DNA from 4 places in the Pantoea sp. AS142 genome. Region 1 is predicted to be linked to each of the others. Evidence: riboswitches for the same ligand, from Rfam matches in the RefSeq annotation. Region 1 holds a riboswitch; each other region holds the start of a gene.

Region 1 (7,724 bases):
CCTTAAAGTGTATTTATCGCTTGCTAAGCAACGAGTGCGAGGGAAAAGCCATATTCTGGCACTCTTCTGCCTGCACGCACCGATAGCCACAATTTTCAGCCCCCCAAATGTAGACCAGACAGGGGGCCAATGTGAAGCCTCCAGGCGCGCTAATTCGGGCCTGAAGTCACGTTTTATCGCCTTACTGCTGGAAATTTATACCGATGTTGCTAATTCCCGCTTCACGCAGGTCAGATCGCAGACCTTTAATCAATTCAAGGTCGCGCTCTTCACACTCCGCCAGCAGGCGGAAAATCTCCCACTGGAGGTCCCACTCATCAATGATAGCTGGGTTTTCACGCAGCTCTTCGTCGGTCATTTCGCGTCCAGCCTGAGTCATTTCCAGCATGGCAACAGTGGTAATTGAGGTCTCGCTGACTTCAATTGCATGCTCAAGAGTTTCACCGCTCAACTGCGCATGCACGACTTCGCTTAATGCCACGCAGGCATCGATAGCCGGATAAACACCATAAACCTCAAACGCATCGCCATCAGGAATGGCAGCTTCGAGCTTTTCCAGCTGGCTGTCGAAGTTTATCTTCGCATCCTTGACGGTCAGGTTTTCCCAGATCAGATCAAGAACCCGGCGATAGAGTGCCGGATCGGCAAATTCAGTCTGCTCGCAGAACGCACGATAGTTGGGATACATGCGCTCGCACAGGCAGGCCATAAAAGTAAGGTGCTGCCAGCTTTCCAGCTTCGCCAGACGCAGATGAACGGGATTTTGTAACATAAAGGTGGCTCTTATTCGTTTCGCTGGCCGCAGTGTAACTGCAAAAGCGCAGCACAAACAGTGTTAAAGCGCGTTTTGCCAGCGCTGGAAAGCGGCTCGATTCGAAGCAACCGCATCGGCCCAGCGTGTAGGTTCAGGCAACCGATAACCACGCGTACAGTTTTCGACCCAGTGTAGCGCGGTATCCAGGCTGACACGATGGCCGGTGGCGACAAACAGCGGATTACAACGCAGCTTGCTGCGCAATACCCAGCCTATCTGCTCACCTTTGTCGATCAGCGGCTGACGACTGCCAGGCTCCGCATCCAGATCGGCAAAACGTCCACACAGACGACTTTTTGCGACGCCAATGGTTGGCACATCGACCAGCAGGCCAAAATGCGACGCGACGCCAAGCCGTCTTGGATGCGAAATACCGTGCCCATCCACAAACAGCAGATCCGGTTTTTGTTTCAGCATCTGCCAGGCGGCCATTAGCGCTGGATACTCACGGAATGAGAGAAAGCCCGGAATATAGGGCATAGTGGTCTCAACGCGCGCGATGCGATGTTCCACCAGCTTCAACGATGGATATTCCAATACTACCATCGCCGCGCGCGTGACGGTGCCTTCCTGCTCAAATCCAACGTCTGCTCCGCCAATAAAGCGGGGCGGCAGCACGTCAAAGTCGTCTTCGCGCACCACGTCAGCGGCGCGTTCTAACTGCTCAGCGCGAAGTGCGGCAATGTCCATGATTACTCCTGATGCCAGGGACGTGATAAGCGATGTACAGCGTCAACAAAGACACCTGCATTTTCGGGTGGAACATCCTGATGAATACCGTGTCCCAGATTGAAGATATGTCCGGTGCCTGAGCCAAAGCGTTTCAGGATCCCGGCCACTTCCTGTTCAATACGCTGAGGTGCAGCATAGAGCATAGAGGGATCCATGTTGCCCTGCAGCGCGACTTTGTCGCCCACGCGACGTCGGGCGTCATCGATATCGGTGGTCCAGTCGAGACCCAGCGCATCACAACCGGTGGCAGCCATCGCTTCCAGCCACTGTCCGCCCCCTTTGGTGAAGAGCGTCACGGGTACGCGGCGACCGTCGTTTTCACGTAGCAGGCCATCGACAATTTTGTGCATGTAGTGAAGTGAGAACTCGCGATAATCACGACCGGTCAGCACGCCGCCCCAGGTATCGAATATCATCACGGACTGCGCACCGGCGCGAATCTGAGCATTGAGATAGAGGATGACGCTGTCGGCCAGCTTATCCAGCATCGCGTGCAGCGTAGCGGGATCGGCATACATCATCTTCTTGATTTTGGTAAATGCCTTGCTGCTGCCGCCTTCCACCATGTAGGTGGCCAGCGTCCACGGACTGCCTGAGAAGCCAATCAGCGGCAGATCACCGTTCAGGTTTTTACGGATAGTGCGGACGGCATTCATCACATAGCCCAGCTCCATTTCTGGATCGGGCACCGGTAAACGCTCGACGTCAGCGCGACAGGTCACAGGATGAGAGAAACGCGGGCCTTCGCCGGTTTCAAAATAGAGACCCAGTCCCATCGCATCCGGAATGGTCAGGATGTCACTGAAGAGAATGGCGGCATCCAACGGATAACGGCGCAGCGGCTGGAGAGTGACTTCACAGGCCAACTCGGCGTTTTTACATAGCGACATAAAGTCACCCGCCTGGGCGCGTGTCGCTTTGTACTCCGGTAAATAGCGCCCGGCTTGTCGCATCATCCATACCGGCGTGACATCAACTGGCTGACGTAACAGGGCACGCAAATAACGATCGTTCTTCAGTTCACTCATCTCAACACTCTCTCAATAACAGGCGTGTAGTGTAGCACTTTCACACTTCGGCGCGGCACAGGGCGACGGTATCTTCAATCAGACGGCGCGCCACGGTGCCTGGCGGCGGCAACAGGGGCAGGTCATCAAAACGGAACCAGGCCGCATCCAGCAGCTCTTTGCCGTCGTGTTGCAGATCGCCGCTGGCATATTCCGCCATAAACGCGGTCATCAGCGATTGCGGAAAGGGCCACGGCTGGGAGGTGACGTAACGGACGTTTTTGACCCGGATATTGCTCTCTTCCATCACTTCGCGGGCAACGGCCTGCTCCAGCGTCTCGCCAACTTCCACAAAACCCGCCAGCACGGTGTAGACCTTGTTGCGATGGCGGGCATGATTCGCCAGCAGGATTTCATCACCACGACGGATAGCGACAATGATGCAGGGAGCGATCTGTGGATAGTAACGCTCGCGGCAGTGACTGCAGAGACAGGCAAATTCATGTTTGCTGTGGTACATCTCATGGCCGCAATAGCCGCACCAGCGATGAGACCGGTAGAATTCTGCCAGCTGCACACCGCGACCCACCAGCTGAAACAGCTCTACATCCTGATCGATCAACTGTCGTACTGAGAACATATCGGCAGAACGCGGCTCACAAATTAGCCAGACTTTTTCGCCCTGCCATTCACCGATAGTGCGGGCCTTACTGCCGGTCAAACCAAATTTTTCGGCGTTTCCGTGGGGCAAATCACCTTGTGGCAACCAAAGTTTCTGTTCATGGCTGACAATCCACCATCCAGCGTCTACGCTTGAGATTTCGTATTGCATTTATTTCGTCATCCTTAGCGTCAAAACGCACGCTGAAGCCCTGATGTTAAGTGTGTAGATAAACAACTATAACTCACATGGAGTTAGATATGCTTAACCAGTTAGACGTCCTGGCTGAACGCGTAGGTGGCAGTAATGAACTGGTCGATTCGTGGCTTGAAGCTCGTCGTCAGCTACTGGTGACCTATTATCACCTTGTCGGCCTTAAACCTAAAAAAGAGGCGCTGACGCGTCTGGATGAACAGGCTCTGGACAACTTCTGTCACAGCCTGGTCGATTATCTTTCTGCAGGTCACTTCAGTATCTATGAACGCGTCATCAGTGAAATGAGTGGCGACAGCCCGATGATCGCCGCCGCGCAGATCTATCCACCGTTGGAAGCCAACACTGAACGTCTGATGCAACTGTATGACGGTCAACTGCAACAGGCGATCGACGACGAGAACTGCATGACCTTTCAGCAGGCGCTGTCCGAAGTCGGCGAAGTGCTGGAAGCACGGTTTACGCTGGAAGATAATCTGATCCAGCTGGCATGGGATAACCAGCTTGCCACTCCGCCGGTTGCCAATGACAGCCATATCGCGCGTCCGGCTTAGCCGTCATCACTGGTAAAAGGGTTGAGATTATCTCGTCGCCCTTTTATGCTGAACAGGTTCTGAGGAGCGTACTCCAAAGAACCTTTTTTATTTTTGCTTTGAAATACAAGGTTTACGCCTGACTCTGTTGTGATCAGACGCCAGCGTAAAAACAGCTTCTTGTCGGAGTGCCCAGTTGGGCTGAGACCGTTAATTCGGGATCCGCGGAACCTGATCAGGTTAGAACCTGCGAAGGGAACAAGAGTAAATATTTTCTGTATGCCAGTACGTTTACGCTGTCTATACGGTTACTCCTTCCGAACTCCGGACAAGCATCGTTCCCCCTTAACAGGAAGATTGCTATGTCTGACCCAAAAATAACCCGTCGTGAACAACGTGCCCAGGCGCAGGAATTTATCGATTCCTTGCAAAGCGGCAGTGCATTTCCCCAGTCCCGTCGCATCTGGATTACCGGCAGCCGCGAGGATATTCGCGTTCCCATGCGCGAAATCGCGCTCAGCCCGACCCACCTCGGCGGCAGCAAAGAACAGCCTCTTTATGAGCAAAACGAAGCGGTACCGGTCTATGACACGGCGGGGGCTTATGGCGATTCCGCGGCACAGATCGATGTTCATCGTGGCCTTGAAAAGCTGCGCGCCCGCTGGATTGCTGAACGCGACGACAGCGTGCTTCTGGAACAGAACAGCTCAGACTATACCCAGCAGCGGCTGGCTGACGAGGGACTGGATCATCTGCGCTTCGATCAACTTCCGACACCGCGCCGTGCCCGCGCAGGCCACCGCGTCACGCAACTGCACTATGCCCGCCAGGGGATCATTACCCCGGAAATGGAATTTATCGCCCTGCGGGAAAATATGGGCCGGGAGCGAATCCGCAGTGAGGTGTTGCTGCAACAGCATCCAGGCCATAGTTTTGGCGCGCATCTGCCCGCCGATATCACGCCCGAGTTTGTCCGTCAGGAGGTCGCTGCCGGCCGCGCCATCATCCCTGCCAATATCAATCACCCTGAATCGGAGCCGATGATCATTGGCCGCAACTTTCTGGTTAAGGTCAACGCCAACATCGGTAACTCGGCAGTAACCTCTTCCATTGAGGAAGAAGTGGAAAAACTGGTCTGGTCGACTCGCTGGGGAGCCGATACGGTGATGGATCTCTCTACCGGCCGTTATATTCATGAAACACGCGAATGGATTTTGCGAAACAGTCCCGTGCCCATTGGTACCGTGCCGATTTATCAGGCGCTGGAAAAAGTGAATGGCGTGGCCGAGGCACTGAACTGGGAAATTTTCCGGGACACGCTACTTGAGCAGGCAGAGCAAGGCGTCGATTATTTCACGATCCATGCTGGCGTGCTGCTGCGTTATGTCCCGATGACCGCGAAGCGTCTGACCGGGATTGTGTCGCGGGGTGGATCGATCATGGCCAAATGGTGCCTGTCGCATCATCAGGAGAGCTTCCTGTATCAGCACTTCCGGGAGATCTGTGAAATCTGCGCCGCTTATGATGTTTCCCTGTCTCTGGGTGACGGCTTACGTCCGGGGTCGATTCAGGATGCCAATGATGAGGCACAGTTTGCCGAACTGCGTACCCTGGGCGAACTGACCCGCATCGCCTGGGAATATGACGTTCAGGTGATGATTGAGGGGCCGGGGCATGTCCCGATGCATATGATTCGTCGCAACATGACCGAACAGCTCGACCTGTGCGATGAAGCCCCCTTCTATACGCTTGGCCCGCTTACCACTGACATTGCACCTGGCTATGACCATTTTACCTCAGGTATCGGTGCCGCCATGATTGGCTGGTTTGGTTGCGCCATGTTGTGTTACGTCACGCCCAAAGAACATCTGGGCCTGCCGAACAAAGACGATGTGAAGCAAGGATTGATCACCTACAAAATCGCGGCGCATGCCGCCGATCTGGCGAAAGGCCATCCGGGGGCGCAGATACGTGATAACGCCATGTCCAAAGCGCGCTTTGAATTCCGCTGGGAAGATCAGTTTAACCTGGCGCTGGATCCCCATACTGCAAGGGCTATGCATGATGAAACCCTGCCGCAGGAGTCGGGCAAAGTGGCCCATTTCTGCTCAATGTGCGGTCCTAAATTCTGCTCGATGAAAATTTCCCAGGAGGTGCGCGAGTTTGCGGCACGCCAGGATGCCCGTGCCGAGCCGGTTGAAGTAGGCATGGCGCAAATGTCAGACCGTTTACGCAGCCGCGGCGATGAGTTTTATCACCCCGCCGATGCCATTAATGAGGATTAACCATGCCTGCATTTCCCGCTACCGCTCCGCGCCTGGGGCTTTATCCGGTAGTTGATAGTCCCGCGTGGATTGAACGCCTGCTGGAGACGGGCGTTCGCACGCTGCAGCTGCGCATGAAAGATCAGCCCGATGAGGTCGCCGAGCACGCCATTGCTCAGGCGATTGCACTGGGCAAACGCTTTGACGCGCGCCTGTTTATTAATGACTACTGGCAGCTGGCGATTAAGCATCACGCCTATGGCGTGCATCTGGGTCAGGAAGATCTGGATTTCGCAGATCTCGCCCACATTCATCAGGCCGGATTGCGACTGGGACTCTCCACCCACGATGATGCGGAACTGGATCGCGCCCTGGCGATCCAGCCCTCTTATATCGCGCTTGGGCATATCTTTCCGACACAGACCAAAGAGATGCCTTCTGCGCCTCAGGGCATTGAGCAGCTAAAGCGACATCTGACACGTCTGACGCATCTTCCCACCGTGGCGATTGGCGGAATCTCAATTGCACGAGCACCCGATGTGCTCGCAACCGGTGTGGGCAGCATCGCGGTGGTGAGTGCGATTACCCAGGCAGATGACTGGCGTGAAGCAACGCGTACCCTGCTGGCACTGGCAGAGCCGCAGAAATAGGAATGTGTGGAACCTGTTTCGCATAGCGACTGCAAAATAAGTAATGCCAGCATTCTTTCGGGAAAGCGTCGCGCAAAAACCTATGTTGCCGCTGGCGTGCTTTAATCCAAAACCTTAACGTGGCATCCGTCAGGTTAAGGTTATCTGACCAGGGCCGGTTCCCTCCTCTTGCCGGCCCTGTTCCTTCTTTTCACTACGTGAGAGTAGAGGCTGAAGTCTGCGTCTCATGCTGGCACGAGAGCATGGCGCGTTCGACGGCTGCACCCACCAGCGCCAGCGCCTGTTCAGTTTGCTCGTTGATTGGCAGCCCGTAGTTTACGCGCAAACAGTTACGATATTTACCCGATGCCGAAAACAGTGAACCCACAGCAATCTGAATTTTTGACTCGCGCAGTTCGCGGTTAAGCCGGACCGCATCAAATGCTTCTGGTAGTTCTATCCACATCAGAAAGCCACCCTGAGGACGGGAAACACAGATGCCGCAGGGAAAGTATTGCCGTACCCAGCAGCTAAAGGTTTCATAGTTACGGTGATAGATTTGCCGCATCCGGCGCAGGTGGGGCTGATAATGGCCCTGGCGGATAAACTCTGAGACCGCATGCTGTGGCTGCGTAGCGGTGGAACCTGTGACAATATACTTCATGTGCAGCACACGGTCGCGATAGCGGCCTGGTGCAACCCAGCCGACGCGCAAACCCGGTGCCAGCGTTTTGGAAAAGGAGCTGCACAGCAGAACACGGCCATCGAGATCCAGCGCTTTAATGGTGGGTGGGCGCGGGTATTCCCAGGCTAACTCACCATAAACATCATCTTCAATCACCGCCGCATCAAACCTCTGCGCCAGTGCCAG
Region 2 (7,724 bases), on a different contig from region 1:
GAAAACTTTGGCTGCGGCTCTTCACGTGAGCATGCGCCCTGGGCGCTGACCGATTTCGGTTTTCACGTGGTGATTGCGCCAAGCTTCGCGGATATCTTCTACGGCAACAGTTTCAACAATCAGCTGCTGCCGGTGAAATTAAGCGAAGAGGAAGTGGATGAACTGTTCCGACTGGTTGCAGCCGAGCCAGGCATCCGCTTTACAGTAGATCTGGAAGCGCAGACGGTCACCGCCGGCGACAAAGTCTATTCGTTTGAACTCGACAGCTTCCGCCGCCACTGCATGATTAACGGCCTTGACAGCATCGGTCTGACGCTACAGCACGAAGCCTCAATTTCGCAGTATGAGCAGAATCAGCCCGCCTACCTGCGCTGATGGAGTCAAAGCAGGGCGACATCCGGTCGCCCTGCTTGTTTATATGTCGCGCACCCGCGCCGACATCACCAGCGCCACAATAGCCAGCCCGAATGCCAGCCAGTAAACCGCCTCATGTCCCAGTCGCTCACTGAGCGCGCCCTGAATAACACCAGCCAGAATCATGCCGGTCGAGATCGAGTTGGTGAATATGGTGGTCGCTGCACCGGGCCGTCCGGGCATCAGATCCTGGAACCACAGCATTCCGATTCCGGCAATAATCCCGACGAACACCGCATTAAACAGCTGCAGTACCATCAGTGCAGTGCGGGAATTGAACAACACCAGCCCCAGGTAAAACAGTACGCCAGCCGCCACCGCCACCAGCATTAACCGGCGCTTGCCGATGCGGCGCGCGTAATGACCCGCCAGCAGCATCACCGGGATCTCCAGACCGGCCGCCGTCCCCATCAACAGACCGGCCAGCTTCTCCGGCAGGCCCAGCGTAGTGCTGATATAGAGCGGCATATCGATGATATACATGGTGTTACAGGTCCACATCACGACTGAAGCGAGGAACAACAAACGCACATCCCGATCGCGCCAGCCGCTTAGCGGCAGCCCGCCGCTTTGCATCAGTGGCTGCGTGCGTGGCACCGACGGCAGGGTAAACCAGACCAGCAGGATACAGATCAGAAACAGCGCGGCGGCCACCATAAACAGGGTGACAAAGCCGTAGTTCAGCGCCAGCGCGAAGGAAAGCGGCGGCCCGATGACCCACGCGAGGGACAGCTGCGCACGCATCACAGAACTGAACATCACCGCTTCACGCGCCGACTGATCGGCATATTCCCGCGCCAGCGCAAAGAGCTGAGGCATAGAGACGCTGGCCAGCGCCGACAGCAGCACCCCCAGGGTGAGCAGCGTCAAATAGTGGCGGGTAAAGGCAAACAGCAGCGCATTGGCCAGCGCCATCAGGCAGCAGAAGAGAATAATATGACGCCGGTCGCCGACGCTGTCAGAGCGCTTTGCCACCAGCATGCTCACCACGATACCGGCCACCGCATTGATGGTGAAGAACAGCCCAACCCAGAAAGGTCGTGCCTGCACCTCACGCGTCAAAAACAGACTGAGCGTCGGCGCCTGCAATGCGCCTGCAATGCCCAGCATGAATGAGGCGACCATAAAAGCGAGGTAAACCGGATTGATGCGGCGCTGCCGCGTTAACAGCGATTTCATACCGAAATCCCTTACACAACAAACAGAGGAAAAAAGAAGGGTAGACGATACCGCGCAACATGAAAAAAGCCAGCAGAGATCATCTGCTGGCCGGGTAAATGCACCCTACTCAGAAAAACACTCCGCTGAACAGCGAAGCGAGGGTCGAACGCCATTCACTGCTGAATGCCTCCCGCTCTTCCCATAGCGTAAAGTTTGCTCTTAAAATGAGGCAGGAAAAACAGAGCGCTTTTCACCAGGAGTTCCCCTTTTATGTCCTCATCACGTCTGAAGCAGCAGTTCATTCGCCTGTGGCAGAACTGCCAGGGGCAAACGCAGGAGATTACCCTTAGCGAACTGGCTGACCTGCTGCACTGTTCGCGCCGCCATATGCGCAATCTGCTTAACCGAATGCAGGCCGCAGGCTGGCTGATCTGGCAGGCTGAGGCCGGACGCGGAAAGCGTTCACAGCTTACCTTCTGCTACACCGGACTGGCTTTGCAACAGCAGCGTGCTGAAGATTTGCTGGAGCAGGATCGCATCGATCAGCTGGTCCAGTTGGTGGGCGATAAAAATCAGGTGCGGCAGATGATCAGCGCGCATCTGGGGCGCAGTTTCCGGCAGGGCAAACATATCCTGCGGGTGCTCTACTATCGTCCGCTGCTCAACCTGCTGCCCGGCTCGCCGCTGCGGCGCTCTGAAACCCACATTGCCCGACAGATTTTCAACGGCCTGACGCGGATAAATGAGGAAAACGGGGAAATCGAGCCAGATATTGCGCACCACTGGCAGCAAACTTCCCCGCTTCACTGGCGCTTCTTTCTGCGTCCGGCGATTCGCTTCCATCACGGCAGAGAACTGGAGATGGAGGATGTGCTCGCCACGCTGGAGCGTCAGCGTCCCCATCCGCTCTTTTCCCATATTGCGCAGATCGACTCGCCCGCTCCCTGGACGCTGGATATCCGCTTAAGTCAGCCCGACGAGGGTTTACTCTGGCTGCTGGGCAGCGTCAGTGCGATGATCCTGCCGCGCGAATGGCCGACGCTGCACGACTTTGCCCGTCAGCCCATTGGCACCGGCCCTTACCGGGCGATCCGCAATCAGGAGAGTCAGCTCAAGATCGAAGCTTTTGATGACTACTTTGGTTTTCGCGCCCTGATTGATGATGTCTCTATCTGGGTCCTGCCTGACATCAGCGATGAGATGGTCTACGCCGGCGTACGTCTGCAGGGCGACGGCGCTGATGAAATTCAGGAGGAGAGCCGCCTGGAAGAAGGTTGCTACTATCTGCTGTTCGACCAGCGTTCAGAGCAGGGACGCAACGAGGCGGTCCGGCGCTGGGTCAGCTACCTGTTTAATCCCATCGCCCTGCTTAATCACGCCGGTGTCGGTTATCAGCGTTACTGGTTTCCGGCTTATGGTTTGCTGCCACGCTGGCATCACCGGCGCGACCTGACGCCAGTAGAAAAACCCTCGGGCTTGACCCATCTGACACTGACCTGGTACAGCCAGCATGTTGAGCATGAAGGCATTGCCAACGCGCTGCGTCCGCTGCTGGCACAGCATGGCGTCACGCTGGAAACACGCGAAATCAGTTACGAAAGCTGGTATCAGGGCGAAGCGGAAAGTGATATCTGGCTCGGCAGCGTGAACTTTACTCTACCGCTGACTTATTCGCTGTTTGCGCAGCTCTATGAGATCCCGCTGCTGCATCACTGCCTGCCGATCGACTGGCATGGCGATGCCGCCCGCTGGCGCGAGAAAACGCTGCCGCTGGCCGAATGGAGTAAACAGTTAGTCGAAGACGCGGGTCTGCATCCGCTATTTCACCACTGGCTGCTACTTGAAGGTCAGCGCAGCATGCGCGGTGTTCGGATGAATACGCTGGGCTGGTTTGATTTTAAATCCGCCTGGTTTGCACCACCGGCGCTGTGACGCTTTCACCCCGGCGCTGAAATGACTAGAATGTGACGTTCTCAACGGGGTGCCGCCTGCCAACAGCAAGCAGCTGAGAGAGACCCGTCGAACCTGATTCGGTTAATACCGACGTAGGGATTTGAGAGGCCTCTGTGCTCAGATCCTTTGCGACTCATCCCCTACTCTCCTGAAGGAGCGCAAAGTGTTAAACAAAGTTCTGCCGGTGCTGCTGGTATTCTCCGCCCCCGTTCTGGCGGCAAAACCTGTTCTCACGGTCTACACCTACGACTCCTTCTCCGCTGACTGGGGCCCTGGCCCGGCAGTTAAAAAAGCCTTTGAAGCACAGTGCAACTGCGAGCTGAAATTCGTCACGCTGGAAGATGGCGTGTCGCTGCTGAACCGCGTGCGGATGGAAGGTAAAAACAGTAAAGCGGATGTGGTGCTGGGGCTGGATAACAATCTGGTGCAGGCGGCGCAGAAAACCGGTCTGTTTGCTGAAAGCAAGGTTGATACGTCAAAACTCACTCTGCCCGACGGCTGGCACAACACCACCTTCGTGCCGTTTGACTATGGCTACTTCGCCTTTGTCTACGATAAAAACCGTCTGAAAAATCCACCCAAAAGCCTGAAAGAGCTGGTCGACAGTCCGGAAAAGTGGCGGGTGATCTACGAAGATCCCCGCACCAGCACCCCCGGATTAGGCCTGTTGCTGTGGATGCAGAAAGTCTATGGCGATCAGGCTCCGCAGGCGTGGCAAAAGCTGGCGCAGAAAACCGTGACGGTGACCAAAGGCTGGAGTGAAGCGTATGGCCTCTTCCTCAAGGGCGAAGGCGATCTGGTGCTGAGCTACACCACCTCACCGGCTTACCACATCATCGAAGAGAAAAAAGAGAACTACGCCGCCGCGCCGTTTGCGGAAGGACACTATCTGCAGATTGAAGTTGCCGCTCAGCTAGCCAACAGCAAACAGCCAGCGCTGGCCCGGCAGTTCATGCAATTTATGGTCTCGCCCGACTTCCAGCGTACTGTCCCAACCGGTAACTGGATGTACCCGGTAATCGACACGCCGCTGCCTGCCGGTTTCGGCGCGCTGAACGTGCCCGCCACCGCCCTGCAATTCTCGCCGGAAGAGGTTGCCAGCCAGCGTTCAGGCTGGATTAGTCAGTGGCAACGCGCCGTCAGCCACTGATGCCGCGCTGGTTGATCCCTGGCTCATTCGCCACGCTGCTGTTAACCAGCGTGGCGTTTCTGGCCTTCGGTGCACTCTGGAACGCCGCGCCGGAAACGGACTGGCGCAGCGTGCTGCAGGATGACTACCTGCATCATGTTATCGCCTTCTCTTTCGGTCAGGCGCTGCTCTCGGCCCTGCTGTCGCTGCTGCCTGCGGTGCCGCTGGCACGGGCGCTCTATCGACGCCATTTTCCTGGCCGACAGCTGCTGCTGCGTCTGTGTGCCATGACGCTGGTGCTGCCGGTGCTGGTGGCCGTGTTTGGTCTGCTGACCGTCTACGGTCGTGTCGGCTGGCTGGCGCAGCTATGCCAGCTGCTGGGCATCGGTTATCACTTCTCACTTTACGGTCTGCCAGGCATTCTGCTGGCGCACGTCTTTTTTAACCTGCCAATGGCGACCCGCCTGATGCTGCAGACGCTGGAAAGCATTCCGCCGGAACAGCGTCAGCTGGCGGCACAGCTCGACCTGCGCGGCTGGCACCATTTTCGTCTGCTGGAATGGCCGTGGCTGCGGCGTCAGTTGCTGCCGACCGGTGCGCTGATTTTTATGCTCTGTTTCGCCAGCTTTGCCACCGTGCTGTCGCTGGGCGGCGGCCCGCAGGCGACCACCATCGAGCTGGCGATATTTCAGGCGCTGAGTTATGACTACGATCCCGGACGTGCAGCGCTGCTGGCGCTGCTCCAGCTCGGCTGCTGCCTGACGCTGGTGTTGCTCAGCCAGCGCTTCAGCAAGGCGATCCCCGCCGGAAACAGCCAGATGAACGGCTGGCGCGATCCACAGGATTCGCGCGGGGCACAGGTGGTCGATACGCTGCTGATTCTGCTGGCGCTGATCCTGCTGCTGCCACCGCTGGCGGCGGTCATCGTCGATGGTCTGCACGGCGGATTGCGAGGCGCATTGGCGCAGCCTGCCCTCTGGCAGGCGAGCTTTACCTCATTGCGTATCGCCACTGGCGCCGGTCTGCTCTGTGTAGTGCTGACCATGATGCTGCTCTGGAGCAGTCGCGAACTGCGTCTGCGTCAGCGTCCGGCAGCGGCACAGTTGATCGACACCAGCGGCATGCTGATTCTGGCGATGCCAGGCATCGTGCTCGCCACCGGCTTTTTCCTGCTGTTTAACACCACCATGGGTCTGCCCGATTCAGCAGAGGGGCTGGTGATCTTTACCAATGCGCTAATCGCTATTCCCTATGCGCTGAAAGTGCTGGAGAACCCGATGCGAGACGTTGCGGAGCGTTACGGCAGACTCTGTGATTCACTGGATATCCACGGCTGGAACCGGCTGCGGCTGATCGAGCTGCGCGCGCTGAAACGTCCGCTGGCTCAGGCCCTGGCATTTGCCTGCGTGCTGTCGATCGGCGATTTTGGCGTGGTGGCGTTGTTTGGCAACGCCGACTTCCGCACCCTGCCGTTCTACCTCTATCAACAGATTGGCGCCTATCGCGGCGCAGAGGGTGCGGTCACCGCCCTGCTGCTGTTGCTGCTCTGTTTACTGCTGTTCACACTAATGGAAAAATTACCAGGCCACCATGCTGACCCTTGATAATCTCACTTACCTTTATCAGCATCTGCCGATGCGCTTCAGCCTCAATGCCACACGTGGCGAGCGCATCGCGATTCTCGGACCCAGTGGGGCGGGTAAAAGCACCCTGCTGAGCCTGATCGCCGGTTTCCTGCCAGTGAAACAGGGCACCCTGATGATTGACGGCCAGGATCACACCCACAGCGTCCCGGCCAGACGACCGGTATCCATGCTGTTTCAGGAGAACAACCTGTTTCCACACCTCAACGTGCAGCAGAACATGGCGCTGGGGCTGCATCCGGGATTAAAACTCAGCACCGGGCAACATCAGCGCCTGACCGCATTAGCCGATCAGGTGGGATTAAACGAGCTGCTGACGCGTCTGCCGGGTGAGCTGTCAGGGGGACAGCGTCAGCGTGTGGCGCTGGCGCGATGTTTGCTGCGTGACCGTCCGGTGCTGCTGCTGGATGAGCCTTTTTCTGCGCTGGACCCGGCGCTTCGCGGCGAGATGCTGCAGCTGGTGCGTTCGGTGTGCGAAGCGCGCAGCATTACGCTGCTGATGGTGTCACACAGTCTGGAAGATGCGCAGCAGATTGCGCCGCGCAGCGTGGTGATTGTGGATGGCCGGGTTTACTGGGATGGCGAGACCCGACAACTGCTGTCGGGCGACACGCGGGAGGCCGAAGTGCTCGGCATCCCGCGTCGATAAGCATTTACGCGAAGAAAACCTGCCACAGCAGATGACGGAAAACGGGCATCATCGGGTGGAACTGAATACCAACGAAAGCCGCGACGGCGATCACCAGTCCCAGCGGCCCAGCCCAGCGTAAGCGCTCAGGCGGTAGCCAGGCGGTGGCCCAGTCGCGGCTCTTGCCGCTGCGCCACCAGCGCCAGCATAACCAGCCACCCAGCCAGATCAGTAGTGCTGCGCCGAGTAATAGCCATTTAAAGCTGCCGCCCTGTGCGGCTTTGGGTACGTCGATCGCCACACCGGCCAGAATACCGGGCAGCAGATAGAGCGGCGGCCAGAGAATACAGCCGATAAGATTCGGCGGCAGAAATTTGCGTACCGGCAGCTCCAGCATACCCGCTGCCAGCGGGATCAGCGGACGCGTAGGACCCACAAATCGCCCGACCAGAATCGTAAACATGCTGTGCTGATGCAGGGCGTGCTCGGTTTTATCCAGCAGGCCTTTATACTTTTGCAGATACTTCCAGCGATGCAGCGGCCCCTGGAATTTCCAGCCGATGCCATAGGAGACCCAGTCACCAATCAGGCAGCCGGCAAAACCCGCCGCCCATGCGGGATAAAGACCAAGCTCACCACTGCCGATCAGCGCACCCAGACTGGCCATCATCACCGTACCTGGCAGCAACAGCCCGACCAGCGCCAGCGACTCCAGAAACGTCACCAGCGCAACGGCAAACAGCGCCCATTCCAGGGACTGCGTAATCAGTTGTTGAATCCAGGCTTCCATAGTCGT
Region 3 (7,724 bases), on a different contig from region 1:
CAGCAATTTTTCGCCCACAATCAGATCATCGGTGGTGTAGGGAAAGACCTGAAATCCGTCAGCGCAGAGAATGCGCGCGGCTTCAACCAGCGCAAACGGATCGGGCTGTAGTGTGTCGGCATGGCCAATCACTTCCAGCTTTATCCATGTTGTATCGAACAGTTCACGTGCCATCAGTGCCGTCGTCACTGCCTCTTTCACTGTGTGACAGCCCGCGGTATTGGGCAGAATACGTTTATTGAGCCGTTGCAGTAGCGTACGGAACGCCCCGCCCTCGCTGCCTTCCCGTCGCAGGCTGACGGTAATAATCTCCGCACCAGATGCGTCTATCGCCTGATGCAGAATGTCCGGTGATGGATAGCCAGCGGTACCGAGCAGAAATCGGGATTGCGGAACAAACTGGTAGAACATGATCAACCTCCCTGCATGGGTGACAGGATTTCCAACTGGTTTCCCGCCTCAAGCTGCTGGCTGGCATAACAGCTGCGCGGCACAAACTCGCCGTTCAGCGCGGTGGCGACCGTGCGCGGATCAATCTGCTGCTCCTGCAACAGCTCAGCCAGCGTATTTGCACCGGTTTCAATCGTGCGGCCATTAAGTTCCACTCGCATAACTAATCTCCTGAGTGAGTTGCAGCATAAGTTTTTCAGCCATAATCGGGGCCAGCAAAAAACCGTGGCGGTAAAGCCCATTGAGGAAAAAACGGCCATTTTCGTAGCGGACCTGTGGCAGGTTCTGCTGATAAGCGGGCCGGAGACCGGTGCCGCTCTCTGTGATCCGAGCTTCTGCCAGCGCCGGATGCAGACTATAGGCGGCGCTGAGCAGCTCCATCATTGCCCTGGCGCTGATCGGGCTGCTGTCGTGGCTTTCAACCATGGTCGCACCCAGCATGAAGTGGCCACTGGCACGGGGCACCAGATAGCAGGGGAAGCGCGGGTGGAGAAGCCGGACAGGACGGGAGAGCTGAATTTCGGGCGCGTGCAGGATGAACATTTCGCCACGCACTGCACGCAGTGACGGCTGCTGGTCAGCAGCGTGGATGCCACGGCAGTCGATGATTTTCCCGCTGGGTTTACCACTGTGAATGGGCACCCCCGCCTGTTGCAGCTTATCGTGCAGTTGCTGCAACGCGCGGCGCGGATCGAGATGCGCCTCGCCGGCGAAAAACAGGCCGCGGGCAAAGCGGTTTTCCAGCGCCGGTTCAACCTCACCAGGCGCGACCCACTGATGCTGCTCCGTCATGCTGGCGAAGCGCGTCAGTTCGCGGCTGTCGCGCGGCGGCGCAACCACCAGCGTGCCCTGCTGCTCCACGCCCTCTACACGTTTCGCCCACCAGCTGGCAGCGTGCTGGCCCCATTCGATCACCTGTGGAGGTGCACTTTCTGCTTCGCACCAGGGCGCGAGCATGCCCCCTGCCCAGTGCGAGGCCGCACGGCAGTCAGGCTGAGTAATGATTTCAACGGTTTCTCCCTGTTCCGCCAGCAGCGTGGCGACACAAAGCCCGGCAACGCCGCTGCCGACCACCGACCAGCGGCTCAAAATGTCCACCAGACAGCAGAAGAGAGATTCAGGATTAAGTGGGTCACATTCGCCTCGTTATCAGTTAACGAAGACCCGTGATACCAGAAGGGAAAAGGCAAGAGCGGCGCGACTGCACCCTTGCGGCAAGTATCTGATGAGATACCCGTCTTCCTACGCCAGTATCAACTGGGTCAGGTTCTAAGGGTCGCTAAGCCGCGCGGTGCGCTATTAGCCTCTCAGTCTCTCTGGCGAGACTCCCCTGACGGGTTTAGTTGTAAGGTAAGCAGGCAGTTTCGTCAAGCAGACTGCATGGAACAGAGTCAGAAAATCGGGGAGACGTTCAGGGTCTGGCTGTCCGGGCAAACCTGCAATGGCAGCCCGGTCAGGCAAAGGTATTGAAAATGCCGTCGCTACAAAAGCGCCTGCAGCGATTGCGTCACCGCTTCGGTGACTTTGCGAATACGTGGTTCGACGCGGCGATAGTAGGTCCATTTCCCCACTTTACTGGCTTCTACCAGCCCTGCGCTCTGAAGTGCTTTCAGGCATAACGAGGTGGCGGGCTGTGATAAGCCCGCCTTGTCCTGGATGAGACTGGCACAGACGCCATACTGATCGAAAGGATAGAGCTGGGAATAACCCGCAAACGCTTCGTCAGGATTTTTAAGCCACTTTAGCACTGCCACCCGGGTTGGGTTAGACAGTAGCTTCAGGGCATTTTCGGGGGACATGCCGCCTCACAGAACATCAGGATAGGTAAACAGGATAGTCAGTATAGCCTTTCTCACTGCCGCCATACAGGGAGGCGTGATCGACATCATTCAGCGGAAAGCCTGATTTAATCCGCGCCGGCAGGTCAGGATTAGCAATAAATGAGCGGCCAAAACCAAACAGGTCGCCCCAGCCTTTTTCCAGCATATGCTGTGCTTTTTCTGCCGTGTAACGACCTGAATAGATAATCGGTGAGCGAAACGTTTCCCGTAGCGCAATACGGAAACTCTCAGGCATATCCGGACTGTTATCCCAATCCGCTTCGGCTATTGAGAGATAGCAAACTTCCAGTTCGTTGAGCAGTTGCGCGGCACGGATGTAAGTCGCGTGGGGATCGCTTTCGACCAGTCCGAGATAGACGCGCTCTTCGTCGGTACTTGAAAACAGCGGCGCAAACCTGACGCCAACACGGTGGCTGCCAAATACCGAGCTGACCGCCTCAACGACTTCACGCAGAAAACGCAGACGATTCTCAGCTGATCCACCATATTCGTCCGTACGGAAGTTAGTGTGCTCAGAGATAAACTGGTTAATCAGGTAACCGTTGGCGGAGTGCAGTTCCACGCCGTCGAAACCGGCTGCTTTGGCATTCTCTGCTGCCCGTCGGTAGAGTTCCACGATCTCTTTAACTTCAGCGGTGGTCAATTCCCGTGGTGCGCTGGGCGCAGTTAATATCCCGGCTCCTGGCCCTGTTTCAATAAATACCCGGACGTTATCGGCTGTCATGGCTGAAGGCGCAACGGGTGCCTGCTTGCCTGGCTGAAGTTCATTGTGCGAGACGCGACCAACATGCCAGAGCTGACAGAAAATCGTGGCACCTTCCTGATGTACCGCCTCTGTGATCTTTTTCCAGCCGGCAATCTGCGCGTCGCTGTGGATCCCTGGCGTCCAGGCATAGCCTTGCCCGCGAGGCTCAATCTGGGTGCCTTCGGTGATCATCAGTCCCGCGCTGGCGCGCTGGCGGTAATATTCCACCATTATATCGCCGGGAATGTTGCCCGGCTGTTCGCTGCGGCAACGCGTCAGCGGCGGCAGTACTATGCGGTTCCGAAGTTGAAGATTACCCAGATTCAGGGGGGTAAAAAGTGACGACATGACTAAAAATCCTCTGATATGTGAAGAGGTGGTATTATATTTACACATTTAAATTTGTAAATGTGTAATCTCTCCTTTTTTCCTGGGATGGTTGAGATCAGAAAGACAGTTTCAGGCTGGGTCGTTAAATAGTACTGTAATAACAATAAGTAATTGCTGGTCGTGAGGGGATAACGTCAGTCTGGCTATCCTGCAAATGCGGCTCTGTGGCGCGTTTCTTAGCCACGAGTGTACCGTCACTTGCAGGATTATAGCGACATTATAAAGCGTATTTTTCAGTGAACGCCTGCCACTGCTGGCGATAAACCGCCAACTGCTTTAGTGCGGCATCGATAGAGGGCTGTGCTTTGTTGTGCGGGTTAGGCGTGGCACGGATCACGTCGGCAAAGGTGTTAAATACAGCATTCATGTCACTGCCCGACTTTGTCGCCTCCATCATTCTGGCCAATTCAATCTGTGGCCGCGCAGTGCCGCTTTTTACCTGGTCGAGGTCATCACGCGCACCCGCCACGATTTCGCTGGTGCCATATTGATGCGCGATATCCAGCATCTGCTGCGCCCCAAGCAGCAATCTCTCTTCCCGGAATGCCACTTTACTGTCGATCATCTCATCAACAATACCGGTCGCCTGGTCCCGCTTATCCTCCGGGACATATTTCTCAATCAATTTGTGCAGTTTCACCTGCGTAAGCGTCATTGCCATCGCTTCAGAGGTATCACTGTCATCGTACTGATTACGCCCCACCTGACCTTCAGCCAGTACCTGATGAAGCGCGCTCGCGAAGTCATCCATGCTGACCTGGGTGTTATCTGCCGTCATGTCCAGCAGCGGCCGGAATGTCCTGGCATCCCAGCTGGTATTGGGGTCATTAAACAGCGCATAGCCAAGGTTGAACGTCGGCCCCTGGCTGGCTGACTTGCCCCTCACCAAATCTTTCAGATCTTGCAGGTTTTCAGTCTGCTGTTCCGCTGAAATGGGCTCAGGCACGACCTGCATCAGGCGATCTCTCGCCTCCTGAGAGATCACCACTACGGTGTCAGGCAGCGTTTTCCCGGTAATGGATTCGGTTTTGACGTTTGGAGATAATTTGATTGTGCTGGAAGCGACAGAGTCTCTTGTCACCCCATCGGTAAGTCCATTGATTAAAGCCATAATGCCCTCTACGGTTTTTTTGGTTGAACAATTAATCGGCAAGATGTAACCAAACTTTACCGAAAACGCTCATGGAACGGCGGGCTTGACGTCTGAAAAGTTTATTTCTCTCTGCCAGACGCTGTTTGGACACTCTGGCTGTGGTGGCATCACGGTAACCATTTATGATCCAGATCGGGATCCTGATGGCACTGCAGCAGACCTCGTTGCCCATATTATTGGCAGCATTACGGACGATATCTGATTCATCAGGCTGGCGTTTTTTATTCACAGGTTGATCTTAATCGCAGATACTTTGTCTGCTTATCACACGCCTGACGGCGATGACTATGAAGTTAATTATCGGTGGATAACCGAACTGGGGTGGCAACACATCATCTTAGAATGTCAGATTATGTCGGATAGCGTTAAAGTCAGCAGAGCATAACGCACGCATATTTTTATAAGGATAATGCAGAGGAAACGTTGTGAATCATGCACTTTCTTTAGAGGCGCTTGGGCCACGCATTTGTATTATTGGCCCGTCGAACAGCGGAAAATCCACCTTAGCTGATGCAATTTCGCGCAAAACGGATTTACCGGCGGTTCATCTTGATCAACTTCACCATTTTCCGGGCAGTCACTGGATTCCCAGAGCACAGGCAGATTTTTTTCAATTACACGCGGAGGCAGTGCGTCAGGAAAAGTGGGTTATGGAGGGTAATTACACAAAATGCATTGAAGCGCGCCTCGCTCGTGCCACAGGATTGATTCTTCTTGAGGTAAAAGTGCCCGTGGCACTGCTACGGTATATCCGCAGGTGTTATTCATCCAGGCCCCGAATTGGCGGTCTCGGGGTGAGCAGCGAGCATGTGAATCTGGCGATGCTGAAATATATTATCCTTACTGCTCCGCAGAATCGAAAGCGCCATAAGACGCTTTACGACCAGGCCAGCCTGTCAAAACTTCTGCTTCATTCTCCGGACGATGTTAAAGCCTGCTCTGAATACTGGGGCTTAAAACTGACGCATCACTAAGAAAAGTGCTGCGATTAATCAAGTAGCTTCAGGCTTGTTAAAAGAGATTTCAGAGACTGAACGGGTCCGGCATGATTTGTCTCTGAACGGGTTGAGTCCCAGGGCATGGCGTCATCGGTACAATAATCCCCGATGCACTGCATATCGGCAGAATCATTCAGTAATCCAACCGGAAGCCACACATAGGGCCTGTCACGCAAGCGGTTAGGCACTGTAGAGCCACAGCTGGCACAAAAATCGTTGCGATAACCTGTCGGTTTACGCCATGAGCTTATCTGGCTTTCACCTGATATCCAGGTAAAGTCACCCTCTTTTACTAACGTTGCCAGGTTAAAGCCGGTCCCGCTCTGCTTTCTGCAAAGGGAGCAGTGACAGCGGTAATAAAATGCAGGGGTGACTGATATTTCGAAAATAACGGTTTCACACAGACAGGTGCCTTTCATTTCATCGCCTTGTTGGTTCGAATTCAGAGATTGCCTGAAACATGACTGCTTGTTGCGCTAACTTCTTTAGGGTCAGATGAAGGGCTATCGGGCCCGCATCAATACAACCCGACGCTGGCTCCCTGCCGGATCGGTTGCGTTTGCAGACAACCCCCCGTACCCATTAAACGAACCTGGCAGGGCTGAAAATCAGTTTCAGCCCTGCCAGCGTAAAGCAGCAGGCTAAGAGCGCATCAAGTCCGCGTCGAATGCGACGGTAAAACGCGCTCATCACGGCGGTTGAGAACAGCAGAGCGTAACCGCCGAACACAACCACGCAAATCGCCGCACAACCGCCGATGAGTAAAGGTAGCGTCGGGGCGGCCCCATTCGACTTCAGCGCAAACGACATCATTGCCACCCAGGTAAGAATCGCTTTAGGATTGCCGATATGCATCAGGATACCCTGACCGAACAGCCTGCCATAAGCGACCCGCTCGTCGCGGGTTTTAAAATCGCTGCGCTCACTCCGTCGTAAAGCAGACTTCCCGGCTTTAAACGCCAGCCATAGCAGATAAAATCCTCCGCCAATTTTCAAAACAATCAGCAACTGTGCGAAGGTGTTCAGCACAGTCAGGACGCCGCACGCTGCGAGCAGCGCCCAGAGCATCGAACCACTTACGACACCCGAAGCCAGCGCCAGGGCGGCACCTCTGCCCTTTTTCATTGCCATCCCCATTATCGCCATATTACTCGGTCCAGGACTGGCAGTAGCGACAAAATAGGTGGTGAAGATCAGGACTAATTCGTTCGAAAACGCCATCTTTTATTTCTGCGATAAGGGATGATCAACCAGTTATATCGGTTAGCGCAGTAATTTACTATTACTTCACGCATTTCAGGTAATCTGCGTAAAAATCGATATAACAGGCTGCGATTCAACGCAGCCAGCATCCCTGTCCTGCTTAATTCACGCCGTCATGCTGCCCGGCACAGCAATCGCTTTCAATAGCCAATGGTCAGGGATCTTTGCGGTCATCCAGACGAAGCTGCAGAAACGTCAGATCCAGCCAGCGCCCGAACTTAGTTCCAACCTCTGTCATTCTGCCAGCTTCTGTGAATCCCAGTTTTTTATGCAGTGCAATGGAGACCCTATTTTCGGATTCAATACCCGCCACCATCACGTGCTTTTTGCCCTCACAGGCAAGCTGGATTAGCGTCCGCATCAGGGCGTCTCCCATGCCTTTTCCTCTTGAACTTTTATGAACATAAACAGAATGCTCAACCGTGTGACGGTATCCATCCCAGGGACGCCAGTCACCGTATGAAGCATATCCCAGCACGGTATCATCATCGTCTGCTGCCACAATCACAGGAAAACCAGCCTGCTGACGGCTGTTTATCCATTCGATGCGGTTAGCCACGTCGACGCGGCTTTCATTCCAGATGGCTGTAGTGTTAAGCACTGCATCGTTATAAATTTCCGCGATAATTTCAGCATCGCTTTCATTTGCCGCACGAATAATCATGATGGACACCCCTTTGCACATTTACTAAAGTAGATGAATTGTACACTATGATAGTTATCCATTATGTTAGATGAAATGTCCATCAAAGAAGACAGCCTGAATACGCGTATCGGTCAGAAGGTGAAAGCGGAAAGAGAAAAACGCGGCTGGTCACTCACTGAGCTGGCTGATAACTCAGGTGTGTCTCGGGCGATGATCCACAAGATTGAGCGTGGTGAGA
Region 4 (7,724 bases), on a different contig from region 1:
TTCAGGCTACAGGATCTCAATGATAACGGACGCCGATCGCTGGATTTATCCTGACCCCACGTTATACACCGTTGCGGAATAATCCCTGTTACACTGCACCTCCTGTTTTTCTGCGAAACCTAATTATGAACCCGCGACATCATCAGATTATTCAACTGGTTAATAGCCGGGGCAGCGTAACGGTCAGTGAGCTGGCGCAGCTTAGCGGGGTGTCGGAAGTGACGGTACGTCAGGATCTCACGCTGCTGGAACGCGACCGACTGCTGCGTCGGGTTCACGGCTCCGCGCTGGCGCTGGACAGCGATAACATCGGCACCCGCATGATGACCCGCTACCCCATCAAGCAGGCGCTGGCACACCATGCGGCCAGCCTGGTGCAGGCGGGTGAATCGGTGTTCATCGAAGGCGGCAGTACCAATGCGCTGCTGGCACGAGCGCTGGCTGACCGCGCCGATCTTACGGTGATTACGGTCAGCCACTATATTGCCCAGCTTCTCCGTGAAGCCGCCTGTGAGGTAATTGTGCTCGGGGGAGTGCTGCAGAAAAGCAGTGAATCGGTGGTCGGCCCGCTGACGCGTTATTCAATCCAGCAGGTCCATTTTCACCGGGCATTTGTTGGCGTGGATGGCTGGCATCCAGAGACCGGTTTTACCGGCCGAAATATGCTGCGCTGTGATGTGGTGGATGCCGTGCTGGCTAAAGGCACTGAAAGCTATGCTCTGACCGACGCCTCCAAGTTTGGTCAGATTCACCCCTATCCGCTCTCATCCGGTTATCAGGTCGGGTATGTGATTACCGATGAGACGCTGGATGCGGCAACGGTAGTACAACTCAGAGAGCAGGCAATCGAGGTAATTCAGATCGCGGCGGATTAAGCAGACCCGGGGCCTTTAGTGACGGATTCGCGCAGCATCAGGCTGGCCGTGAAAGGCGTCCGGTTATGCCAGTCCCCCCCATCCAGCATGGTTAACAGACGGTTAATCGTCTCATCGATCATCTCTGTGACCGGCAGTTTCATACTGGATAACGACGGCGTGATATAAGGTGCCAACGGGATATCATCAAAGCCAATCACGGAGACCTGATCAGGCACCGCGATATGGCATTCGGTGAGCCGCTTGATCGCACCAATCGCCATTTCATCATTACTCGCCACCAGCGCACTAAAAGGCACCCCGCGTTCCAGTAGCGTGTCCACGGCCGCCATACCGCTCTGCGCTGTCCATTTACCCGGCACGATTCGCTGTGGATCAGCGTCAAAACCCTGTGCGGCCAGCGCAGCGTGATAGCCGGAAAGACGCTCGACGCCAGTCGGTGAATCCAGTGACCCGGAAATGAATGCGATATCGCGATGCCCTTGATTCAGCAGATGGCTGACTGCCGTGACGCTGCTGGCGTACTGATCGCTATAAATGCAATAGCTCTGGTTGATACGCAGTCGCCGATTGATCACCAGTATCGGCTGTTTGTGCCGGGAGATAATGGCATCCAGCGCGTCGATACTCAGGAAACGTGGGTAGATAATGATACCGTCACAGCGTAGATCGAGCAGAAACTGAATTGCCGCCTGCTCCTGCTCAGCGGTATGTTTGCCGTCCGCCAGGATAAGCTGACGGCCCTGCTGCTCCAGCATGCGCGCGGAATGAGCCATTAACTCAGTGAAGTAGCTGCCGCTGTAGAGCGTATTGGTAATTACCAGGCCGATGGTCTGAGACGTTTTTGCCGCCAGATTGCGCGCCAGCAGATTGGGCCGATATCCGGTTTCGGCAATGGCCTTCAATACTTTTTCACGCTTTTCCTGCCCGACATAGCCGTTACCGGATAGCACACGTGACACTGTCGCTTTTGAGACGCCGGCCCTGTTTGCCACTTCCTTAATCGTTGCCATGATGATGCTCCTTTGCTGCGTCGTTATGCAGTCTACCTAAGCCTCTCTATCTTTAAAATATTTACCCCGCCTGAAAGCGAAGCCACCCACCCCGCTCAGGTGATGGAGTTCACAAAACACAAATCGGACTAATTTTTACGCTTGTCGACGCTTTAAAAGCACTTCATGATTTTGTGAAACCGGTTTCCTATTTGCCTGCCCGCAGGCGCAAAAACATAAAAATTTTGACCGATTTCCCCTACAGAGAAGAGCGATCATGCCCAGAAATGATGCCGAGGTGTCACGCGCCATCGTCGATGCGCTAGGCGGCCTCACCAATATCGAAGCCGTAACCCACTGCATGACCCGCCTGCGGTTTGTAGTGAAAGATGAAACCCAGGTTGACTGTCCCCGGCTCAAAGCGATCGATGGCGTCATGGGTGTGGTGCACCACGATACCCAGTACCAGGTGATCATCGGTAATAACGTTTCGCAGGCTTATCAAGCGGTGCTGGAAATGGGATCGCCCGCCGCGTCATTGTCTGTACCGGTGACACGCAAATTCACCCTGAGAGGCATTGGTGCAGGCATTCTTGATGCGCTGGTGGGCACGATGTCGCCGCTGATCCCGGCCATTATTGGCGGCTCAATGGTTAAGCTGCTGGCGATGATCCTTGATATGGCAGGCATATTCGAGAAAGGCTCATCAACGCTGGTGATCCTGAACGTGATTGGCGACGGCGCGTTCTTCTTTCTGCCGGTGATGGTCGCCGCCTCTGCGGCGCTAAAATTCAAAACCAACATGTCGCTGGCGATTGCCATTGCCGGTGTACTGGTCCATCCCAATTTTGTTGAGCTAATGGCAAAAGCGGCGCAGGGTCAGGCAGTTGAATTCGCTTATATTCCGGTGACCGCAGTGAAATATACCTACACGGTAATCCCGGCGCTGGTCATGACCTGGATCCTGTCGCACATTGAGCGTGGCGTGGATCGTATTACTCCTGCTGTCACCAAAAACTTCCTGAAACCGATGCTGATTGTGCTGATTGCAGCCCCCGTCGCCATTGTGCTGATTGGCCCGATTGGCATCTGGATCGGCAGCGGCATCTCCACGCTGGTCTACTCCGTGCATGGCTATCTTGGCTGGCTTTCCGTCGCGATTATGGGCGCAATCTGGCCGCTGCTGGTGATGACCGGGATGCATCGGGTGTTCACACCCACCATCATCCAGACCATTGCCGAAACCGGCAAAGAGGGCATGGTGATGCCGTCAGAGATTGGCGCCAACCTCTCGCTGGGGGGATCGTCGCTGGCGGTGGCGTTTCGTACCAAAAACCGTGAACTCCGCCAGACCGCGCTGGCGGCGGCGGCCTCAGCCATTATTGCCGGCATTTCAGAACCGGCCCTGTATGGCGTTGCGGTCCGCTTAAAACGGCCACTAGTCGCCTGTCTGATCAGCGGGTTTATCTGCGGCGCGCTAGCGGGCATTGGCGGGCTGGCCAGTCACTCAATGGCCTCTCCCGGCCTGTTTACCAGCGTGCAGTTCTTCGATCCTGCCAATCCAATGAGTATTGTCTGGGTCGGAGCGGTAATGATTTTGTCTGTGGTGCTGTCGTTTGTACTCACACTGCTGTTAGGGTTTGAAGATATTCCTGAAATCGTACCCGGACACACAGCGCAACCCGCGCCCGCTACAGAACGCGCTAACGCGATCCATAGCCACTAAATGGGTCACGCTGACCCGGAAAAGAGGAATGCATGTCTGATTCAAGGTTTCCGCAAGGATTTTTATGGGGCGGCGCGTTGGCCGCCAACCAGAGTGAAGGCGGTTATCGTGAGGGTGGAAAGGGCTTAACTACCGTCGATATGATCCCGCATGGCCCGCACCGTATGCCGATAAAACTGGGCCTGGAAAAGCGTTTTACCCTGCGTGACGATGAATTTTATCCCAGCCATGATGCGATCGATTTCTATCACCGCTATTCAGAGGACATCGCGCTGATGGCCGAGATGGGGTTCAGCGTATTCCGCACCTCTATTGCCTGGAGCCGCCTCTATCCCAACGGTGATGAACTGACGCCCAATCAGCAAGGCATCGACTTTTACCGCGCGGTCTTTGAGGAGTGCCGGAAATATAATATCGAACCGCTGGTCACGCTCTGTCATTTTGATGTGCCGATGCATCTGGTAACTGAATATGGCTCGTGGCGCAATCGAAAAATGGTCGACTTTTTTGCCCGCTATGCCCGCAGCTGTTTCGAAGCCTTTGATGGCCTGGTGAAATACTGGCTGACCTTTAATGAGATCAATATCCTGCTACACAGCCCGTTTTCCGGTGCCGGTCTGGTGTTCGAACCCGGTGAGAATAAGGAGCAGGTGAAGTATCAGGCGGCACATCATGAACTGGTCGCCAGTGCGTTGGTCACCCGGCTAGCGCATGAAGTGAATCCGGCTAACCAGGTCGGCTGCATGCTGGCAGGCGGCAACTTCTACCCCTGGTCCAGTAAACCGGAAGATGTCTGGGCGGCACTGGAAAAGGATCGCGAAAACCTGTTTTTTATTGATGTGCAGGCGCGCGGTGCCTATCCGGCCTACGCTGCCCGCGTGTTCCGTGAAAAAGGGGTGACGCTGGAAATCGCTGACGGGGATACCGAACTGCTGAAAAACAGTGTCGATTTTGTCTCATTCAGTTATTACGCCTCACGGTGCGCTTCGGCAGAGATGAACGAGCAGAACAGCAGCGCCGCCAATGTCGTGAAATCCCTGACTAATCCCCATGTGCCACGCAGTGAATGGGGATGGGGCATCGATCCGCTGGGGTTACGCATTACCATGAACATGATGTATGACCGCTACCAGAAGCCGCTGTTCCTGGTAGAGAATGGCCTGGGCGCACGCGATGAAATTGATGCGGATGGCGAGATTAATGACGACTACCGCATCCGCTATCTGCGGGAACATATTCGCGCCATGGGCGACGCCATTGAAGATGGCGTACCAGTAATAGGCTACACCAGCTGGGGCTGTATCGATCTGGTTGCCGCTTCAACCGGTGAAATGAGCAAGCGCTACGGTTTTGTCTATGTTGACCGGGACGATCGGGGTAACGGCACGCTGGCGCGCACGCGGAAAAAATCTTTCTGGTGGTACAAGAAAGTGATTACCAGTAACGGCACAGACCTTGAGTGACAATGTCACTTAAGAGTTAGCTTTCTGGCTTTTAATGAGTCAATAACTGTGCCGTTGTACTCTGGCGTTTATTATCGTATAACCACTGTCTCCGAGGGGTGCCCTGTAATGGGCTGAGATGGCGTAAGCCGAACCCTTTGAACCTGATCTGGGTCATGCCAGCGAAGGGACGGGTCGGCAGATTTTCTGCGTTTTCTCCTGCATCATTCCCTGTTCCAGACCGTATGCCCGGATCTCCCTGTTACTGGAGATCCCATGTCACATCCGCTTTTCGATACCGGCTTTTATGGTCGTCTGCGCCAGCAGGCTGGCACTCATTGGCAAGCCTATATTGCGCACGATTTTGTGCAGCAGCTCGGTCGGGGCACGCTGCCACCGGTCGCTTTCCGCCATTATCTCACCCAGGATTACCTGTTTCTGCTGCACTTTGCCCGTGCCTGGGGTCTGCTAATTAGCAAACTCTCTGAGCCAGCAGCCTTACATAGCGCAACGGCATCGCTTAACGCCATCGTCAGCGAACTGCCGCTGCATCAGAGTTACTGCCAGCACTGGGGCATCAGCGAGGCGGCAATGGCGAGCGAACCTGAGGCAGTGGAAACGCTCAACTACACCCGCTACGTGCTGGACGTGGGTCACACCGGGGATGCGCTGGAGCTGATGACGGCGCTGATGCCATGCGTTGCCGGTTACGCTGAAATCGGTCTGACGCTACTGGATGATCCCACAACCCGCTTTGAGGGCAATCCTTACGCTGCATGGATAGAGAATTACGGTGATCAAACTTACCTGGCCGGTGTCCACTCCTCACTTTCACTGTTTGAAACCCTGGCTCAACAGCACGCCGGGAGAGAGCGCTTTGATCGGCTGGCGATCATTTTTACCACCGCAACCCGGCTGGAATCCGCTTTCTGGCAGATGGGTCTCAATCAAGCTGCCGCTGTTCGGATCAGTCCATGAGCCAGGGGTGCGATGTCGTGCCAGCTGGCATTTCAATTCGCCAGCTCTGCGTGAATTTCGGTCAGCAGAAACTCTTCAGCCAGTTAGATCTGGAGGTTGAGGGCGGCAGATTTACCGCTTTACTGGGTGCCAGCGGCGTCGGTAAAAGCAGCCTGATGCGGGTCATTGCCGGTCTGATGCCTCCAACCTCGGGGCAGATTAGCGGCAGCGATGGTCAACCTCTGACCGGACGGATCGCCTGGATGGGTCAACAGGATTTGCTCTACCCGTGGCTAACGGTTGAACAAAATGTCTGCCTCGCCAGTCGCCTGAAAGGTGAGAAAGCCGATCGCGACTGGGCGAACCATCTGCTGGAACGGGTGGGTCTGAGTCACTGCGCCACCGCCCGCCCTGCGGCACTCTCCGGCGGGATGCGTCAGCGCGCCGCTCTGGCACGCACCCTCTATACCCGTCAGCCCATTGTACTGATGGATGAGCCTTTCTCTGCTCTGGATGCATTGACCCGCAGTCAGATCCAGACGCTGGCCGCAGAAGTGCTGGTCGGGCATACCGTGCTGATGATTACTCATGATGCCGCAGAAGCCTGTCGGCTTAGTCACCAAATACTGCTGGTAGGTTCAGCGGGGGTTGAAGCTTGCCCGCCACTGCAGGGCCAGCCACCACGGGCAGCAGAAGACATCCACTTAATCCAGAGTCAGGCCGCATTGCTGAACCAACTGAGCAGGATAGCAGGATGAGATTACGCATGGGTTTCGCTAGTGTTCGCCGTGGCGTGATGATCGCTGTCGGGCTGATTACGCTGTGGTGGCTCGCCACACTGACTGACATTCCAGCCTTTCTGCTGCCCTCACCCGCTGCGGTCGCCACCGCGCTGTGGCAAAACGCGGGCTATTTTGGCCATCACACTCTGATTACGCTGACCGAGATCCTCTGCGGCATGGCTCTCGGCGTGCTGCTGGGTGGTGTGCTGGCGCTGAGCATGACCTTTTCGCCCTGGCTGCAGCGCTGGATGATGCCGGTGGTGATTACCAGCCAGGCGATTCCGGTATTTGCCCTGGCGCCGTTGCTGGTGCTCTGGTTTGGCTTCGGCATGGGTGCCAAAGTCGCGATGGCAGTACTGGTGATCTTTTTTCCGGTGACCTCCGCCTTTTTTGATGGCCTGCGTCGCGTCACGCCCGGCTATCTCGATCTGGCTCGCACTCTGGGCGCGTCACGTAGAGCGCAGCTGCGCCATGTCCGGCTGTTAGCCGCGCTGCCCGCCCTGGGGTCAGGATTGCGGATGGCGGCAGCAGTAGCGCCGATTGGCGCAATCATCGGTGAATGGGTCGGATCGGCCGAAGGTCTGGGTTATGTGATGCTGAATGCCAACGCCCGGATGCAGAGTGACCTCTGTTTCGCTGCCCTGTTTATTCTGGTGCTGGTGACGCTGGCCCTGTGGCTGACTACCGACCTCCTGCTGCGCCACCTGATTACCTGGGCACCGGAGACACTTTAATGACCTCTACAGATGAGAAATCCCATGACTAAAATGCCTCTGTTTACCTTGCTTTTCAGCACCACCTTCGCCACAGAGGCTCTGGCGACGGAAAAACTGACGCTGGTGCTCGACTGGTATATCAATCCCGACCACGCGCCCATTATGGTGGCCCAGCAGACGGGCGCATTTGCGGCAGAAGGGCTGGAGGTCAACATTATCCCACCTTCCGATCCG

Evidence for each region. A riboswitch is a leader RNA that binds a small molecule or an ion and turns the genes downstream of it on or off. The one in region 1 is predicted to bind thiamine pyrophosphate.
Region 2: linked by a shared signal. The riboswitch ahead of thiB (thiamine ABC transporter substrate binding subunit) and the one ahead of thiC (phosphomethylpyrimidine synthase ThiC) in region 1 are both predicted to bind thiamine pyrophosphate.
Region 3: linked by a shared signal. The riboswitch ahead of WFO64_RS08125 (FAD-dependent oxidoreductase) and the one ahead of thiC (phosphomethylpyrimidine synthase ThiC) in region 1 are both predicted to bind thiamine pyrophosphate.
Region 4: linked by a shared signal. The riboswitch ahead of tenA (thiaminase II) and the one ahead of thiC (phosphomethylpyrimidine synthase ThiC) in region 1 are both predicted to bind thiamine pyrophosphate.

What each region holds. Positions count from the first base shown of each region.
Region 1 is NZ_JBBCMO010000018.1:4,359-12,082, forward strand. Features, by position in the region: gene WFO64_RS21850 (YjaG family protein) at 182-772, opposite strand; gene nfi (deoxyribonuclease V) at 836-1,504, opposite strand; gene hemE (uroporphyrinogen decarboxylase) at 1,507-2,574, opposite strand; gene nudC (NAD(+) diphosphatase) at 2,615-3,385, opposite strand; gene rsd (sigma D regulator) at 3,475-3,981, shown strand; TPP riboswitch at 4,135-4,235, shown strand; gene thiC (phosphomethylpyrimidine synthase ThiC) at 4,323-6,245, shown strand; gene thiE (thiamine phosphate synthase) at 6,248-6,874, shown strand; gene WFO64_RS21885 (aminotransferase-like domain-containing protein) at 7,068-7,724, opposite strand, start outside.
Region 2 is NZ_JBBCMO010000009.1:132,379-140,102, forward strand. Features, by position in the region: gene leuD (3-isopropylmalate dehydratase small subunit) at 1-375, shown strand, start outside; gene WFO64_RS16535 (MFS transporter) at 415-1,593, opposite strand; gene sgrR (HTH-type transcriptional regulator SgrR) at 1,846-3,507, shown strand; TPP riboswitch at 3,543-3,645, shown strand; gene thiB (thiamine ABC transporter substrate binding subunit) at 3,692-4,678, shown strand; gene thiP (thiamine/thiamine pyrophosphate ABC transporter permease ThiP) at 4,654-6,261, shown strand; gene thiQ (thiamine ABC transporter ATP-binding protein ThiQ) at 6,248-6,949, shown strand; gene WFO64_RS16560 (DedA family protein) at 6,954-7,718, opposite strand.
Region 3 is NZ_JBBCMO010000003.1:24,708-32,431, reverse strand. Features, by position in the region: gene WFO64_RS08135 (thiazole synthase) at 1-411, opposite strand, end outside; gene thiS (sulfur carrier protein ThiS) at 414-611, opposite strand; gene WFO64_RS08125 (FAD-dependent oxidoreductase) at 595-1,539, opposite strand; TPP riboswitch at 1,673-1,792, opposite strand; gene WFO64_RS08120 (ArsR/SmtB family transcription factor) at 1,932-2,249, opposite strand; gene WFO64_RS08115 (alkene reductase) at 2,266-3,384, opposite strand; gene WFO64_RS08110 (hypothetical protein) at 3,644-4,537, opposite strand; gene WFO64_RS08105 (hypothetical protein) at 4,569-4,808, opposite strand; gene WFO64_RS08100 (AAA family ATPase) at 5,005-5,553, shown strand; gene WFO64_RS08095 (GFA family protein) at 5,568-5,996, opposite strand; gene WFO64_RS08090 (LysE family translocator) at 6,160-6,798, opposite strand; gene WFO64_RS08085 (GNAT family N-acetyltransferase) at 6,995-7,504, opposite strand; gene WFO64_RS08080 (helix-turn-helix domain-containing protein) at 7,568-7,724, shown strand, end outside.
Region 4 is NZ_JBBCMO010000003.1:206,732-214,455, forward strand. Features, by position in the region: gene WFO64_RS08950 (DUF1479 domain-containing protein) at 1-54, shown strand, start outside; gene WFO64_RS08955 (DeoR family transcriptional regulator) at 126-875, shown strand; gene WFO64_RS08960 (LacI family DNA-binding transcriptional regulator) at 872-1,888, opposite strand; gene ascF (PTS cellobiose/arbutin/salicin transporter subunit IIBC) at 2,145-3,593, shown strand; gene WFO64_RS08970 (6-phospho-beta-glucosidase) at 3,626-5,056, shown strand; TPP riboswitch at 5,141-5,243, shown strand; gene tenA (thiaminase II) at 5,312-6,013, shown strand; gene WFO64_RS08980 (ABC transporter ATP-binding protein) at 6,010-6,750, shown strand; gene WFO64_RS08985 (ABC transporter permease) at 6,747-7,508, shown strand; gene WFO64_RS08990 (ABC transporter substrate-binding protein) at 7,533-7,724, shown strand, end outside.